3 regions of the Mesorhizobium sp. BR1-1-2 genome follow, and region 3 is predicted to be linked to each of the others. Evidence: predicted binding sites of a transcription regulator. Region 3 holds the regulator's gene; each other region holds the start of a gene.
What was found. Region 3 encodes PhoB, which activates phosphate uptake and scavenging genes when phosphate is short. Its sites were predicted from a motif close to TGTCATNNANCTGTCAT; they were not measured.

Region 1: LB551_RS05925 (RNA degradosome polyphosphate kinase) is a predicted target of PhoB. The motif match lies at 3,541-3,557, and genes of this name have one in related genera.
Region 2: ppk2 (polyphosphate kinase 2) is a predicted target of PhoB. The motif match lies at 4,192-4,208, and genes of this name have one in related genera.

What each region holds. Positions count from the first base shown of each region.
Region 1 is NZ_JAIUID010000002.1:524,541-529,987, forward strand. Features, by position in the region: gene ppx (exopolyphosphatase) at 1-1,229, opposite strand, end outside; gene LB551_RS05925 (RNA degradosome polyphosphate kinase) at 1,229-3,421, opposite strand; gene LB551_RS05930 (zinc-finger domain-containing protein) at 3,622-3,867, shown strand; gene LB551_RS05935 (FAD-dependent monooxygenase) at 3,886-5,124, shown strand; gene LB551_RS05940 (TIGR02117 family protein) at 5,212-5,447, opposite strand, start outside.
Region 2 is NZ_JAIUID010000002.1:363,431-368,877, reverse strand. Features, by position in the region: gene LB551_RS05185 (DUF423 domain-containing protein) at 1-342, opposite strand, end outside; gene LB551_RS05180 (multidrug efflux MFS transporter) at 379-1,632, opposite strand; gene LB551_RS05175 (GntR family transcriptional regulator) at 1,751-2,416, shown strand; gene LB551_RS05170 (DUF982 domain-containing protein) at 2,547-2,780, shown strand; gene LB551_RS05165 (hypothetical protein) at 2,807-2,953, opposite strand; gene LB551_RS05160 (aldo/keto reductase) at 3,033-4,076, opposite strand; gene ppk2 (polyphosphate kinase 2) at 4,316-5,236, shown strand; gene LB551_RS05150 (dihydrofolate reductase family protein) at 5,288-5,447, opposite strand, start outside.
Region 3 is NZ_JAIUID010000018.1:58,791-64,237, forward strand. Features, by position in the region: gene pstC (phosphate ABC transporter permease subunit PstC) at 1-771, shown strand, start outside; gene pstA (phosphate ABC transporter permease PstA) at 775-1,626, shown strand; gene pstB (phosphate ABC transporter ATP-binding protein PstB) at 1,623-2,426, shown strand; gene phoU (phosphate signaling complex protein PhoU) at 2,452-3,159, shown strand; gene phoB (phosphate regulon transcriptional regulator PhoB) at 3,179-3,868, shown strand; gene LB551_RS26735 (ROK family protein) at 3,876-5,117, opposite strand; gene xylF (D-xylose ABC transporter substrate-binding protein) at 5,374-5,447, shown strand, end outside.

The DNA.
Region 1 (5,447 bases), on a different contig from region 3:
TCGTGCCGATACGCGTTGGCCATCGCCAGATAGGCGCGGCCAGGGTGGTCGACGCCGAAAAAGGAGGCATGCGCGATGATATTGAGCGATTGCTTGCCGCGATATTCGGGATGCGCGCGCCAACCGATGTCGGCCAGCAATGCCGCGGCGTGGCGGTAGCGCGCCTCGTCCTCGGTCTCGTCGATGCCGAAAGCGGCAAAGGTCCTGGCCGTCCAGTCGACGAGTTCATGCGCATGGGTGACCGAGCGCGAGCGCAGCCGGGCGAGTTCCTCCGATGCCGAGATCAGCGGATCGGCCTTCTGCTCAGCCTGGTCGAGCAGGGAATAGAGGAAGCCTTCGCGCACGCCGAGCGCCGAGACGATGATCTTCGACGGCTGCATCGCCGCCATGATTTCCTGCAGCACGATGGCGCCGTAAGGCAGGAGCGAGCGGCGGTTCTTCGAAACGCCCTCGATGCCCTTGATCTTCTCGATCTCGCCTTTCGCCACTTGCCGCAGGAAATTGGCGGCACTTTCGACGCCGATCTCGTAGTGGTGCATGACGCCAAGCGGATAGTTGGTCATCTCCATGTGCAGCCGGGCGAGATTTCGCCAGGTGCCGCCAACGGCATAGAAAGGCCTGCCCTGCCCGCCTTTCAGCAGCTTCGCTCGCCCCAGCTCGTCGCGCACGATTTTCGCCGCCTGAGCAAGCGAGTTCTTGGCCATGTCCTGCAGGCGCAGGCCGCCCAGCGGTAACGTTATGCCGTCGCCGATCGCTTCGCCATTGACGTCGACCAGTTCAAGGCTGCCGCCACCGAGGTCACCCGCAATACCGTTGGCCGGATGAAAGCCGGAGATGACGCCGAGCGCGGAATAATAGGCTTCCTCGCGGCCGCTGATCACGCGGATCTCGGTCTTGAGCACGTCTTCGGCGCGGTGGATGAAATCGGGGCCGTTGACGGCCTCGCGGGCAGCCGCGGTCGCCAGCACGTACATGTGCTCGGCGCCGGCCTGGTCGGAGAGCGCGCGGAAGCGGCGGAATTCCTCCATTGACCGCGTCACGCCCTCGGGGTCGAGCTTCCCCGTCGACACGATGCCGCGGCCGAGGCCCGCCAGCATCTTTTCGTTGAACAGCATGGTCGGCGAGCGCGCCAGCCCCTCATAGACGACAAGGCGGATCGAATTCGAGCCGATGTCGATGATGGACAGCGGTCGGCGATCCTGCAGCCGGCCCTGGGAATCGGACAGCATCAGGCGGCGGCGTTCTTCTTGCGGCGCTTGAATTGCGCGATCCGCTTCGGCGCATGCGATTTCAGCGCATCACCCCGTCCCGACAGGCTCGGATTGGTCATGAAATATTCCTGTGCGTTGAACGGTTCCTCGCCCTCCTCGAGCACGACGCGCCGGGAGGTTCCATCAGCCAATACGTCGAAACTTTGCTGATTGTCCATGATGTTGCCGAGCATGATCTGACCCAGCACCTGTTCATGCACAGTTGGATTGGTGATCGGCACCATGGTCTCGACGCGACGGTCAAGATTGCGCGGCATGAGGTCGGCCGAGGAGATGTAGACGACCGCCTCGTCCGACGGCAAGCCATGGCCATTGCCGAAGCAATAGATGCGGCTGTGCTCGAGGAAACGGCCGACGATCGACTTGACCCTGATGTTTTCCGACAGGCCCGGTACCTGCGGCCGCAGACAGCATATGCCGCGCACGACGAGGTCGATCTCGACGCCGGCGCGGCTGGCGTCATAGAGCGCATCGATGATGATCGGATCGACAAGGGCGTTCATCTTCATCCAGATGCGCGCCGGGCGTCCCTCGAGCGCGTGGGCGACCTCATCGGAAATGTGCTGCAGGATGCGGTTTCTCAGCGTGAAGGGCGAGATCGCCAGCCGCATTTCCGCGGTCGGCTCGGCATAGCCGGTGATGAAGTTGAACAACTGCGCGACATCGCGCGCGATCGTGGCATCGGTAGTGAAGAAGGACAGGTCGGTGTAGATGCGCGCAGTCACCGGATGGTAGTTGCCGGTGCCCAGATGCACATAGTTGCGCAGCTTTCCGTCCTCGCGCCGCACCACCAGAGACATTTTGGCGTGGGTCTTGAGCTCGAGGAAGCCGAACACGACCTGGACGCCGGCGCGTTCGAGGTCGCGCGCCCAGCGGATGTTGGCCTCCTCGTCGAAGCGGGCCTTGAGCTCGACCAGGGCCGTCACCGACTTGCCGGCCTCGGCCGCGTCGACCAGCGCACGCACGATCGGGCTGTCATTGGAGGTGCGGTAAAGCGTCTGCTTGATCGCCACCACTTCCGGGTCGGCCATCGCCTGGCGCAGGAACTGAACCACGACGTCGAAGGATTCGTAAGGGTGGTGGACGATGATGTCCTTCTCGCGGATGGCGGCGAAGCAATCGCCCCCATGCTCGCGGATGCGCTCCGGGAAACGCGGATTGTAGGGCGTGAATTTGAGGTCGTCGCGGGCAACGGCCACGATCTCCGAAATCTGGCTGAGCGCCAGCGGGCCGGTCAGGACGCTGATGCGGCTCGACGAGACGCCGAGTTCCCCGGCGACGAATTCGCGCAGTTCGGCCGGCATGAGCATGTCGAACTCGATGCGAATGACGGAGCCGCGGCGGCGGCGCTTCAGCGCGGTCTCGAACAGGCGCACGAGATCTTCCGATTCCTCCTCGACCTCGATGTCGCTGTCGCGAATGATGCGGAACGTGCCGGAGCCCTTGACCTCGTAACCCGGGAACAACTTGCCGATGTAGAGGCCGACCGCCTCTTCCAGCGGGATGAAGCGGACATGGTGCTTGCGGTCCGGCAGGCGGATGAAGCGCTTCAGCGCCACCGGCAGGCGCAGGAGCGCGCTCATCTCCTCGCCGTTCTTGCGATGGCGAAGCTGCAGCGCCATCGAGAAGCCGAGATTGGGGATGAACGGGAATGGGTGCGCCGGGTCGATCGACAATGGCGTGAGAACAGGAAACACCTGATCCTGGAAGTGCTCCTCAAGCCAGGCCTTCTCATCCTTCGTCAGCGCGTCGCGGGTGATGCTCTCGATGCCTTCCTTGTTGAGCAGCACGGTCAGCGCCGAGAGGCTCTTCTGCTGGTCTTCCTGCAACCGTTCGACCTCACGCAGCAGCTGTTCGAGCTGCTGTTCGGGGGTACGCCCGTCCGGGCTTCTCAACACGATGCCTTCGCGAACCTGGCCGGCGAGACCGGCTACGCGCACCATGAAGAACTCATCGAGATTGGCTGCGGAGATCGACAGGAAACGTACCCTCTCCAGCAGCGGATGGTTTGCGTTCTGCGATTCCTCGAGCACGCGGCGGTTGAACTGCAACCAGGAGAACTCGCGATTGACGAAACGATCCGGATTGCCTTCCGGGCTTGCCGCTTCCGCATTGATGAACTCGCTCTGGACCGGCTTCAGTTCGTTCATGGTTCCTGCTCTTCCCACGTCTGGTTGCTTCGCCGCTTTCGGGCGGCGCCCAGGCTGTTGCGCCTGGCTGCGATGCTCCAGCCGGTTAACCGGCTTAACTTATCCTCTGACAGGCTTTTGCGACAGTTTCATTTCATCGAACTTGCAAACAGGCCGGTTATGATCCAAACGCTGAGCAGACTGCGCTAAAGGAGACGACGATGGCAGGCGGTTCCATTCCCCATTTCCAGAACGATGCGGGCCATCCGGCGATCGATATCGGCGTCAAGGAATTCATGTGCACCGGGGCCAACCCGCCCTTCGACCATCCGCATGTGTTTCTCGACATGGGCGACGACAATGAGAAGGTCTGCCCCTACTGCTCGACGCTTTACCGCTATTCGCCGAAGCTGACGGCGATGGAAACGCTGCCGGCTGGCTGCCTCTACATCGACCAGGCCGCCTGACCTCCAGCGGCCGGGCCAATGGCAGACGCACAGTCCCGGCAAGTCATCATCGCCGGGGCGGGTATTGCCGGGCTGACCGCGGCGCTGGCTTTCGCCGAGCGCGGATATCCCGTACGGATCTTCGAACAGGCGCAGCGCCTCGAGGCGGCGGGCGCCGGCATCCAGCTTTCGCCCAACGCGACGCGCATCCTGCGTGAGCGCGGCGTACTCGACGCACTTCTTCCCAATGCCGTCAAGCCGGAAGCCGTGGTGCTGAAGGATGCCGCAAGTCTGCGTGAACTGGCGCGCGTGCCGCTTGGGCAAGCCGGTGAGGCACGCTGGGGTGCGCCCTACCTCGTGGCGCATCGAGCGGACCTGCAAAACGCGCTGATGGCGCGTGTTGCCCAGATGCCTGGCATCCATCTCACCGCCGGCGCGCAGGTCAGCAGCGTGGCCACCGGTTCACTCGTTATCACCATGACAGACGGGGTCGGCCGCAAGGTCATGGATACCGAAGAATCTCTGCTGGTCGGTGCCGATGGCGTTTGGTCAGCGGTGCGGAGGTTTGCCAGTCCAGGCGGCGGAGCCGGCTTCGCGAATAGCCATTTCGCCGGCGAGCTGGCCTGGCGCGCCACGGTCGGCGCGGACAGCGAAGCAGGGCGAGCCTTTGCCGCGCTCGGCGCCGCCGACTGCGTCACCACCTTCCTGCATCCCGATTTCCACATGGTAGCCTACCCCGTCAGCAGGGGCAGCGCCTTTAACCTGGTCGCCTTCACCAAGGGCAAGCGCATTGCCGAAGGCTGGTCGGGTCATGCCGATCCCGCCATCCTTGCCGGTGCTATGCGCGGCACGTCGCCAGCGCTGGCGAGACTCGTCACCTTAGCCGGTCCATGGACCGCCTTTCCGATCCACACCGTGGAGCAAAGGCGCTGGACGATGCCGGAGGGGGTGGCACTGATCGGCGACGCGGCGCATGCCATGACGCCCTTCGCGGCGCAGGGCGCGGCAATGGCCATCGAGGATGCGGTAACGCTTGCCAATTTGATCGCCGACTTCCCAGCCGACCCAGGGCAAAGCCTCACCATCTGGGAGAACCTGCGGCGACCGCGCGTCGCCAAGGTTATCCGGCGTGGAGCCCTCAATCGCCTCGCCTGGCATGCCTCGGGCCCGGTGGCGATCGCCCGCAACCTGATCCTGGCGACGCGGCCGGCGGAGAAGCTCGCGGCGGATCTGGACTGGCTCTATGGATGGGAGGAGCGGAAGATTGTGAGGCGGTGAAAACGCAGCCGCGACAGGCTGGCGGGACAGCACCCATGTTTTGAACTGCGCTCTTCAGCCATGTGACGTCGGCTGATGGCCGGATCATCAATTGTACAACCGCATCGACCACCCAAGCGAGACCGGCAGCGGGTTCCACCAACCGGTGCGCAGGCCGGCGGTTCGCAAGGCGGCGGCCGTCCAGGTGTTGCAGCCGACCAGCGCATTGAAATGGCCGTTCGCCTCATAGAAGCGGTCGAAATCGGAATAGGCGGCACCGGCGATGACGATCGGCCCGCCTGGTCCTTGCTGAAAGCTCGCATCGATGAAGTCGAGCAATGCGG
Region 2 (5,447 bases), on a different contig from region 3:
GGAGACAGCTATGGCCAGCCAGCCTGCGATGAGCAGGGTGCCTCCGATCGGCGCCGACATCGGAAACAGCCTCGATCCCAGAAAATCGCGGGCAAGAAGATCGCCCGTGAAAAGCACGAGCCCGACGAGCAGCACCAGGCTGGCTATCCGCAGCGGGCGATTCGCGTCGAGGAGACCGACGGCCAGAAACGCCGGTGCGTGCATCAGCAGGAAGGATGCCGCCGTACCGGTGAAGGCGCCGCCGAGATGCGCGGCGGCCGCCGACAGCGCCACTCCTGCCGCGCCAATAAGGCCTGCGGCGAGCACAAGCAGACGGCTGCCGGTCGTTTCGGCCAGGTTCATGTCGACGCTCCTTCGCTTGATCGGCTGGGCAGCTTGTCAGAGCTTGCCCGCTTCCATCAACATATGCCGCGTCCGCCGCGCCTGGACAATCCAGTTGTAGACCGCGCCGAGCGCCATCAGCACCGACGTGCCGAGAAACACCGCCCGCATGCCGAAATGGCCGCCGACGAAACCGCCGGCAAGCGGTCCGGCCACCTGCCCGACATATTGGGCCGAGATGGAAAGGCCAAGCACGTTGCCGCCGACGCCGTCGGGAATGTTGTGGCGGATGACGCTGGTGATGCAAGGCAGCAAACCGCCGAGCGCCAGGCCCATCAGGAAGCGCAGCCCGATCAGTTGCCAGCCGTCGGTGACGAAGGCCTGTGGAATGAGCAGCAGCGCCGACACGGCCAGCGCGCCGACGACGACGTTCCAATGACCGACGCGATCGGCGAGCCTGCCAAGCCATGACGCCGACAGAATGGCGCCAAGGGCTGCCGCCGACATCACCACGCCGGCAACGAGCGTCACCCGGCTCTGGTCCTCGATCAGCTGCTGCACATAGACGGTGATGATCGGTTCGATCGACATGGTGGCGAAGGCCAGCAGCATGCCGGTCGTCAGCATGGCCACGACCGGACGCTTGTCGGCAATTTGCGACCAGCCGCTCTTCGGCTTTGCCGCCGTCGCGGCCTTGCTTGCTTGCGGGCGCTGGTTCTCCTTGATCAGGAATGTCGTCGCCAGGAAGGCAAGGAAGATGACGCCGCCGGACAACAGAAAGGTCGCGCGGATACCGATTACCGGCGGCAGCGCGCCGCCGAGCAAGGGGCCGACCAGCGAACCCGCCGTGATGCCAGCGGACAAGACACCGAGCGCCCAGCCGGAGCGGTCCTTCGGCGTCTGCATGGCCACCAATATGGTCGAGCCGGAGGAATAGCCGCCGGCAAAGCCGATCAGCAGGCGCAGCAGCACCAATTGCCAAACCGTCTCGACCATTCCGGTCAGCGACATGCAGATCGCCATGCCGAAGGAGGCGCGTACCAACATCAGCTTGCGGCCGTAGCGGTCGCCGAGCCGTCCCCATAACGGCGCAACGAGCGCCGCCGCGAAGAAGGTCGCCCCATAGGCGATGCCCGACCATTGCACGATCGCCGCATGGCCCTCGACGCCCAGTTGCTCGACATAGAGCGGCAGGAACGGCAAGAGCAGGGTCATGGCGATGAGCGTGCTGAACGAACCCGCGAAGCAGACGGCGAGATCGCGCCGCCAGTGGATGTTGTAGCCGCCCTGTGCCGTATCGTTCTGCGTCATGTCGTGCCTGCGTGTGTCAGGGGATTGTTGTGGATACCGTTTTGGGATACCAAGTCGGTATCCGTCATGGACCCACAGCCCGACCGCTGTCAATGCGGCACGTGAAAAGGCAACAACGATGTCCCAGATGCACAATGTCGAACGGCAGCTCCGCGAGATGATCCTTGGACTTGAGATCGGCCCGGGTGAGAAACTCACCGAGCGCTGGATCGAAAGCCGCTTCGGCGCCTCGCGCACGCCGGTCAGGGCTGCGCTGCTGCGGCTCGAAACCGAGGGGCTGGTCGGCAGGGACGGGCGCGGCTGGACGGTCTCGCCCATCAACCTGGCCGAACTCGAGCAGATCGCGGTCTACCGCGAAGCGGTCGAGGTCGCGGCCTTGCGGCTGACATGCGGGCTTGCCGACAGAAGTGCCATCGATGTCGTCGAGGCTATGCTCGTCTCCTGCGACGACGACACTCCGCGCGAGGAATGGCATCGCGTCGGTATGGATTTCCACATCGAGCTGGCACGACTGTCCGGCAATGAATTCCTGTTTCGAGCCGTCCGCGATGCGATGACCAGGCTTTCGCGCGCCCGTTGGCTGGAGGTACGCGATGGAGCGGCCCTTGGCCGCGCGTGGTCCGAGCATCACGCCATCCTGGCCGCCGTGCGGAGCGGCGATGCACAGGAAGCCGCGCGCTTGCTCTCGGAGCATATCGTCGGCAGTCGCGACCGTCTGTTGACGTCGCTGGCCAATGATCGCCGCGGCCTTCGCGCCAGGGGATTTGCCGTCGTGGCGGCATAATGCAGCCTGCAGGGCAGGCCACTCGCCGCCGAAAAAAGGACCGCCGGCCCCGAGCCCCACTTTCGGCCTCGCTTCGCGGACGCCGATGGCGTAGGACCGGGCGATGGAAAACAACCGATTTGAAGTACCCGTGACCGTCAAATCAGTCACGGCGGGAAGTACACAGCTCTTACGCTCGGCCCGCGAGGCTTCCGACTATCTCATGAACAGCTGGCCCGGCAAGCGCACTCCCAAGCATCGCGCGGCGCTGCAGGCCTGCCACGATGCGCTGGCCGGCGACAAGCCGGCCATGAACGCAAGGCGCGCCTTTATCGCGGCGGCGCGTGAAGTGGACGTCTTCGTCAGCGACAAGGCGCCGGCCTGATCCAGGCGGATTGCCGCCGCGCGCCGTCACTCCTCTGTTTCAGTCTCGGCGTCAGTCTCGGGTTTCGAACGCTCCCGCGCCGCAGCCTTGGCCGCCAGCTTTTCGGCCTTCTTGGCCGCCTTCTGGCGATCGCGTTCCTTGCGTTCCTGATCGTAATTTGGTGCTCGTGCCATGGCGGCTCCTTTTTGCTGTTCTTGTGGGCTGACTACGCGTCGTTCGCCTTCCGACGTCTCGGAGCCGGCATCAGGGTTCCTATAAGCTGCTTCGGTCGATCACAAGGTCGGCGGCGCCGAAACGTTCCTTTGCCGTCAGCTGCTGATGCCAATAGGGATAGAGCAGGGGCGGGCGGCTGACCGCGTCGAGACGGTCACGTTCCTCGCCGGTCAGCGTCAGGCCGGCCGCGGCGATATTGTCCTTGAACTGGGCCTCGTTGCGCCCGCCGATCACCAGCGAGCTGACGGCCGGCCTGCCAAGCAGCCAGGCAAGCGCCACCTGTGCGGCGGATACGCCGCGGGCCTTGCCGATTTCGACCAGCACATCGACGATCCGCCACAGCCGGTCCTCGTCGCGGATCGGCGGTTCGGACCACCCGGCGATCTGGCGCGCGGTCGGGCTGTCGCGGTGATATTTGCCCGACAGCAGGCCGCCCGCCAGCGGACTCCACACCAGCACGCCCAGCCCTTGGTCGACCGAGATCGGCAGAAGCTCGTATTCGGCTTCGCGTGCCTCGAGCGTGTAGTGGATCTGCTGGGTGACGAAGCGCGGTTGATGGCGGCTGTCGCTGATGGAGAGCGCCTTCATCACCTGCCAGCCGGAATAGTTGGAGCAGCCGACATAGCGGATCTTGCCCTGGCCGACCAGTGTGTCGAGCGCGGCGATGGTCTCTTCGAGTGGCGTCACGCCGTCCCATTCGTGCAGGAAATAGATGTCGATGACGTCGGTCTTGAGCCGCTTCAGGCTCTTCTCGCATTCGCGGATCAAATGATAACGCGACAGGCCCTCGTCATTGGGGCCATCGCCCATGCGCATGCGCGCCTTGGAGGCGATCAGCACGTCGCTCCTGCGCTTGCCGCCGAGCGCCTCGCCGATGATCTCCTCCGAGAGGCCGCTCGAATAGACATTGGCCGTGTCGATGAGATTGATGCCGGCATCGATGCATAGATCGATCATGCGCTTCGCCTCGGCGAGATCGCTGTTGCCGACAGCCGCGAAAGGGCCGGCGCCGCCAAAGGTCATGGTGCCCATGGTCAGTGTCGAAACCTTCAGGCCGGAACGGCCGAGAGTGCGGTATTCCATGTCAGTCCTCGCGATTGAGTAGAATGGCCCGATAGGGTTGCTGGATTTGTAGGACAATCCGCGCGGCTTGTCGCCCTCCGGCCCCGCACACCGATGAGCGGCCGTGGCGTGCCCCTGCAATAAAACCGTCATTGTCGGCCTATACTCAGTCGGTCAGGGTGTTGCGCGCCGCCGTCAGGACGCGGCCAGTGCGCCCGGCCGTTGCCGGAGGCGGCAGCTTGCAGATGGAGCAGCACGAGATGAATGAATCCATACCCAAGTCCGGCGCCAGGGACTGGCTGGAAGCCGAACTCGCCGACACGCTCGACGAGGACTATGAACTGGAGATGTCGGAACCGGCGCTGTCGTTGGAGATCGCCAGGATCTACAAGAACGCGCATCCGCCTTCTATCGACCGCATGCAGTATTTTCGCGACCTGATCGGGCTGCAATCCGAGCTGATCAAGCTGCAATCCTGGGTCGCCTACCACAAGAAGAAGCTTGTGGTGATCTTCGAAGGCCGGGATTCGGCAGGCAAGGGCGGCGTCATCAAGCGCATCACCCAGCGGCTCAACCCACGCATCTGCCGCGTCGTGGCGCTTCCGGCGCCGACCGAGCGCGAGAAGTCGCAATGGTATTTCCAGCGTTATGTGCCGCACCTGCCGGCCGGCGGCGAGATCGTTCTGTTCGACCGCTCGTGGTACAACCGTTCCGGCGTCGAGCGGGTGATGGGTTTCGCTGGGCCCGATCAGGTGGAGGAATTCTTCCGTGACGTGCCGGAGTTCGAGCGCATGCTGGTCCGCTCGGGCATCACGCTGGTCAAATACTGGTTCTCGATCACCGACGAGGAACAGCAGATGCGCTTCCTGATGCGCATCCACGATCCGATGAAGCAGTGGAAGCTGTCGCCGATGGACCTGCAGTCACGGGTGCGCTGGGAACAGTACACCAAGGCCAAGGAAGAGACCTTTGCCCGTACCAACATTCCGGAGGCGCCCTGGTTCATCGTCGAGGGCAACGACAAGAAGCGAGCGCGGCTGAACTGCATCGACCACCTCTTGCAGCAGGTTCCCTACGAAGAGGTGCCGCACGAGGAGATCACGCTCCCCGAGCGCGTCTTCAATCCCGAATACGAGCGCCAGGTGCTGCCGCGCGAGCTCTACGTGCCGGAGAAGTATTGAGGCGGGTGAAGCTGCGATCTCCCCCACGAGGGGGAGATTACGCTCCCCACCTTACGCCCGCTTGATCACCACATGCGTGGCAAGCGGCGTCGCTACCTGTTCGCTGCACTGATAGCCGAGCTTCGGCAGATCAATCCCGGCGAAGAGGTGCTCGCCGGAGCCGAGCAGCACCGGCGAGATCGCCAGATGCATCTCGTCGATGAGCTTCTCC
Region 3 (5,447 bases):
TGGAACCCGGTTACCGAGAATTTCGGGGCGCTGGCCCCGATCTACGGAACCATCGTCACCGCCGCCATCGCTATCCTGATCGCCGTTCCCATCGGCATCGGCATCGCCATCTTCCTTACCGAACTCTGCCCGCGGCCACTCCGGCGCCCCATCGGCATCGCCGTCGAGCTGCTTGCCGGCATACCCTCCATCATCTACGGCATCTGGGGCCTGTTCGTGTTCGCGCCGTTCCTGCAGACGACGGTGCAGCCCTTCATCATCAAGCTTTTCCACGACGTGCCGGGGCTCTCCAGCCTGTTTGCGGGTCCGCCCTACGGCATCGGCCTTTTGACCTCGGCGCTGATCCTTGCCATCATGGTCCTGCCCTTCATCACCTCGATCACCAAGGATGTCTTCGACACGGTGCCGGCGGTGCTGAAGGAATCGGCCTATGGCATCGGCTGCACGACCTGGGAGGTCACGCGCCGCGTCGTCATCCCCTATACCCGCGTCGGCATCATGGGCGGCGTCATGCTCGGCCTCGGCCGCGCGCTCGGCGAAACCATGGCGGTAACCTTCGTCATCGGCAACGCCCACCGCATCAGCGCCTCGCTTTTCGCGCCCGGCACGACGATCTCGGCAACCATCGCCAACGAATTCACCGAAGCCGACGGCGATCTCTATACGTCTTCGCTGGTGGCGCTCGGCCTGATCCTGTTCGTCATCACTTTCCTGATCCTTGCCCTTGCGCGCTACATGCTGCTGCGCATGGACAGCCGCACGGGAGCCTGACCGATGTCGACGGCCACATCGCTTCACAATCGACGCAAGCGCAGGAATGCCGTGATGATGACGCTATGCGTCACGGCGGCGGGCGTCGGCCTGGCCTGGCTGGCGCTGATCCTCGGCGCACTGCTCTATAAGGGCCTGTCGGGTGTTTCGCTGTCTGTGTTCACCGAAATGACACCGCCGCCCGGCGATGCCGGCGGCCTGCTCAATGCCATCTACGGCAGTATCATGATGACAGTCATCGCCGTCATCGTCGGCACGCCGATCGGTGTCCTCGCTGGGACCTACATGGCCGAATATGGCCGCTTCTCGCGCCTCACCACGATCGTGCGCTTCATCAACGACATCCTGCTGTCGGCACCCTCGATCATCGTCGGCCTGTTCGTCTACGAGCTGCTGGTGCGGCCGATGGGACATTTCTCGGCGATCGCCGGTGCCGTCGCGCTGGCCATCCTGGTCCTCCCGGTCGTCGTGCGCACCACCGAGGACATGCTCAACCTGGTGCCTAACGCCTTGCGCGAGGCCGGCGCTGCGATCGGCGCGCCGCGCTGGGTGGTCATCCGCTCGGTCGCCTACCGTGCGGCGCTGTCGGGCATCGTCACCGGCATATTGCTGGCCATCGCCCGCATTTCCGGCGAGACGGCGCCGCTGCTCTTCACAGCGCTCAACAACCAGTTCTGGTCGAGCAATCTCAACGCGCCGATGGCCAGCCTGCCCGTCACCATCTTCCAGTTCGCTCTCAGCCCCTACGAGGAATGGCAGCAACTGGCGTGGACCGGCGCACTCATAATCACCCTTACGGTTCTCGGGCTGAGCATCTTCGCCCGCAGCCTTACCGGACGCAGAGAGGACAGATGAAACCGATGTTGTCCACCGAGTTGAACACGCCCGAAGTCGCGGTCGAGAAAGCCAAGATCGAGGTCAAGAACCTCAATTTCTACTACGGCCAGTCGAAGGCGCTGAAGGATATCAGCCTGTCGCTGCCTGAGCGCAGCGTCACCGCCTTCATCGGGCCTTCGGGCTGCGGGAAATCGACGCTGCTGCGCGTCTTCAACCGCATCTACGAGCTCTACCCGAAGCAGAGCGCCGAGGGCCAGGTGCTGCTCGACGGCCAGAACATCCTCGACCGTTCGCAGGACCTCAACCTGCTCAGGACCAAGATCGGCATGGTGTTTCAGAAGCCGACGCCGTTCCCGATGTCGATTTACGAGAACATCGCGTTCGGCGTCAGGCTCTATGAGAAGCTCAGCAAGGCCGAGATGGACGGCCGTGTCGAGCAGGCGCTGAAGCGCGCGGCACTGTGGAGCGAGGTCAAGGACAAGCTCAACGCCAGTGGCCTCAGCCTTTCGGGCGGCCAGCAGCAGCGCCTCTGCATCGCCCGCACGGTGGCGGTGAAGCCAGAGGTCATCCTGCTCGACGAGCCTGCCTCGGCGCTCGATCCGCTGTCGACCGCCAAGATCGAGGAACTGATCGACGAGCTGCAGGCCGATTATACGATCGTCATCGTCACCCATAACATGCAGCAGGCGGCGCGCGTGTCGAAGCAGACCGCCTTCATGTATCTGGGCGAGCTGGTCGAGTTCGACCGCACCGAGAAGATCTTCACGTCGCCCCGCGAGAAGCGCACGCAGGACTATATCACCGGCCGCTTCGGCTGATCCCAGGCATACGAGGACCAAGATCATGGCCGAACATACAGTCGCAGCCTTTGACGAAGATCTCGGACAGATCAGCAGGCTGATCCGCGACATGGGCGATCTCGCCTCATCGATGGTCGGCGGCGCCACCAAGGCGCTCCTGAATTCCGACAATGCGCTCGCCCAGCGCGTCGTCTCCGACGACGCGATCATGGATGCGCGCCAGCGCGAACTCGACGACCGCGCCATCACGCTGATCGCCAAGCGGCAGCCCATGGCGGACGATCTGCGCCATGTCGTCGGCTCGATCCGCATGGCGGGAGATCTCGAACGCATCGGCGATCTCGCCAAGAACATCGCCAAGCGCGTCGGCACCGTCGGCCTGGCCGCCACGCCGCGCGACCTGTCGCACTCCATCGATGCCATGGCGCAGCTGGTATTGATCCAGGTGCAGGGCGTGATCGAGGAGTATGGCGCCCGTGATGCCTCGGCGCTAGCCAAGCTGCGCGCCGACGATGAACGCATCGACGTCAAATACACATCGGTGTTCCGCGAGCTGCTGACCTACATGATGGAGGATCCGCGCAACATCACCGCCTGCACGCATCTTTTGTTCTGCGCCAAGAATCTCGAGCGCATCGGTGATCATGTGACCAACATTGCCGAAAATGCCTATTATGTGCTGACCGGCACGCAATTGCCCGCCAATCGCCCGAAGCAGGACGAAACGGCGATGTCGGCGCCAGCGGCGTGACGGCAGGGGTGACCAGTCGATGATCGCGCCACGCATCATGGTGGTGGAGGACGAGGAGCCGCTGGGTGTGCTGCTCCGTTACAATCTGGAATCGGAGGGTTACCAGGTCGAGGTGGTGACGCGCGGCGACGAGGCCGAGATCCGCTTGCAGGAGAATGTCCCCGACCTTCTTGTGCTCGACTGGATGGTGCCGGCGGTTTCCGGCATCGAGCTCTGCCGCCGTCTCCGGATGCGGCCCGAGACCGAGCGGCTGCCGATTATCATGCTGACGGCGCGCGGCGAAGAAAGCGATCGGGTGCGAGGTCTCTCCACCGGCGCCGACGACTATTTGGTCAAGCCGTTCTCAACGCCGGAATTCATGGCACGCGTCAAGGCGCTGCTGCGCCGCGCCAAGCCGGAAGTGCTGTCCAGCGTGCTCAAGGTCGGCGACATCGTGCTCGACCGTGAATCGCACCGGGTCTACCGCAAGAAGAGCGAGATCCGGCTCGGGCCGACCGAGTTCCGTCTGCTCGAATTCATGATGCGCCATCCCGGCCGCGTGTTCTCGCGCAGCCAGCTGCTCGACAATGTCTGGGGCGAAACGATCTATATCGACGAGCGCACCGTGGACGTCCATGTCGGCCGGCTGCGCAAGGCGGTCAACAACGGCCGCATGCCTGACGTGATCCGTACTATCCGTGGCGCGGGGTATGCGATCCGCGAAGCCTAGGGATATGTCACGCAACATTCTCGCCCACGCCTGATTTCGCTTGTGCCCCCGGTGCGAAAATTTCCTGGTCGACGAAGGTCAGCGCGCGCATGGCGCAGCCCTCGCGGATCAGCGGCAGTTCGTTCGGCTCGGTGTCGAAGGAAATCGATTTCGAGTGCTGTCCGCCGGCGGTCTGGGCAATGGCTTCGCGCAGAGCCGGCTCGATCAAGTCGAAGGCGGCGGCGCTGACGCCGACCATGGCGACCGGCGCCGGATCGATCAGGGCGAACAGGCTGCCAAGGCCGTAGCCCAGCGCCTCACCGGCCTTGCGGTAGGCTTCGCGCTCCGGCCCGTCCTTTTCGCGCGCCGTGGCCGCCAGCGCACGCATGTCGGCGTCGCTGACATCGACGGGCTCGGTGTCCTCGCCAAGCTGCCTCGCGTTGCGCCAGATGGCATAGTTCCCGGCATAGGCCTCGACACAGCCGCGCCGCCCGCAGCGGCAGAGCGCCCCACCCGGGCGATGGATCATGTGGCCGAACTCGCCTCCGGATGAATGGGTGCCGGTGAACAGTTCGCCCTTCAGCACCAGGCCCATGCCGATGCCGTGTGACAACAGGATGGCGATGAAGTCGTCGCGGTAGCGCCGGGGATCGCGCCAGCGCAGCGCCACCGCCATCATGTTGCAATCGTTCTCCATGGTGGCGGGAATGCCGAACTCGGCCTCCAGTATGTCGGCGAAGGCAATATCGGTCTGCGGCGTGATCGGCGACCACAGCATGGCGCGCGCCTCCGTGTCGGTGATGCCCTGGATCGCCAGCGCGATACGGGCGATGCTGGCGACGTCGAGGTCGGGATCCTCGAACCGCCGCCTGACGATGGCTACGCATTCGCCGATCAGCGCCTCGCGCGACATGGTCAGCGTGTCCAGCCGGCGCTGCTCCTCCGATATCACCTGGCCGGCATAGTCGATGACGGCGACGGAGAGGAAATTCAGCGACAGCACCACGGTCATCACCGCCGCGGCTTCAGGGTTGAGGCTGAGGCCGATCTGCGGCCGGCCGCGTTTCATCGCACCGGCCTCGCTCGGCTTGCTCTGCGCCAGGATGCCTTCGCCGATCAGGTCGGAGGAGATCGCCGATATGGTGGAATGGCTGAGCCCGGTGGTCGCGGCAATCTCGGTGCGCGAGGGCTGCCCGGCACGGCGCACGGCCGCGATCACCATCGCCCGATTGCGTCGGCGCAGATCGTCGTGGCGGATTCCGACCGACATGTTTCTCGCATCCTCCCGGTCGCCGTCTTCTCTCCCCAGGCCCAGCGACCGCCAAATACTGGCAGAACCGGCCTTGGCTGTCATTATTTATTCCGGAGCTCGAAAAAAATTCACGAGGACATCAAAATACATCAGAATCGACGTTGACAGCGTTCCGACGATGGACCAGTGTTTTTTCGAGGCTCGAAAAAATAGAGCCTTTGTGCCGGCCTTCGGGCCTGTTTGGTCGCGCCATACGCGGCGCAGGGAGGATAAGATGAAGAGATTCACAGCCGCTATCCTGGCGGGTGTCGCCATGTCGCTGACGCTCGCGTCGGTCGCGCAGGCGAA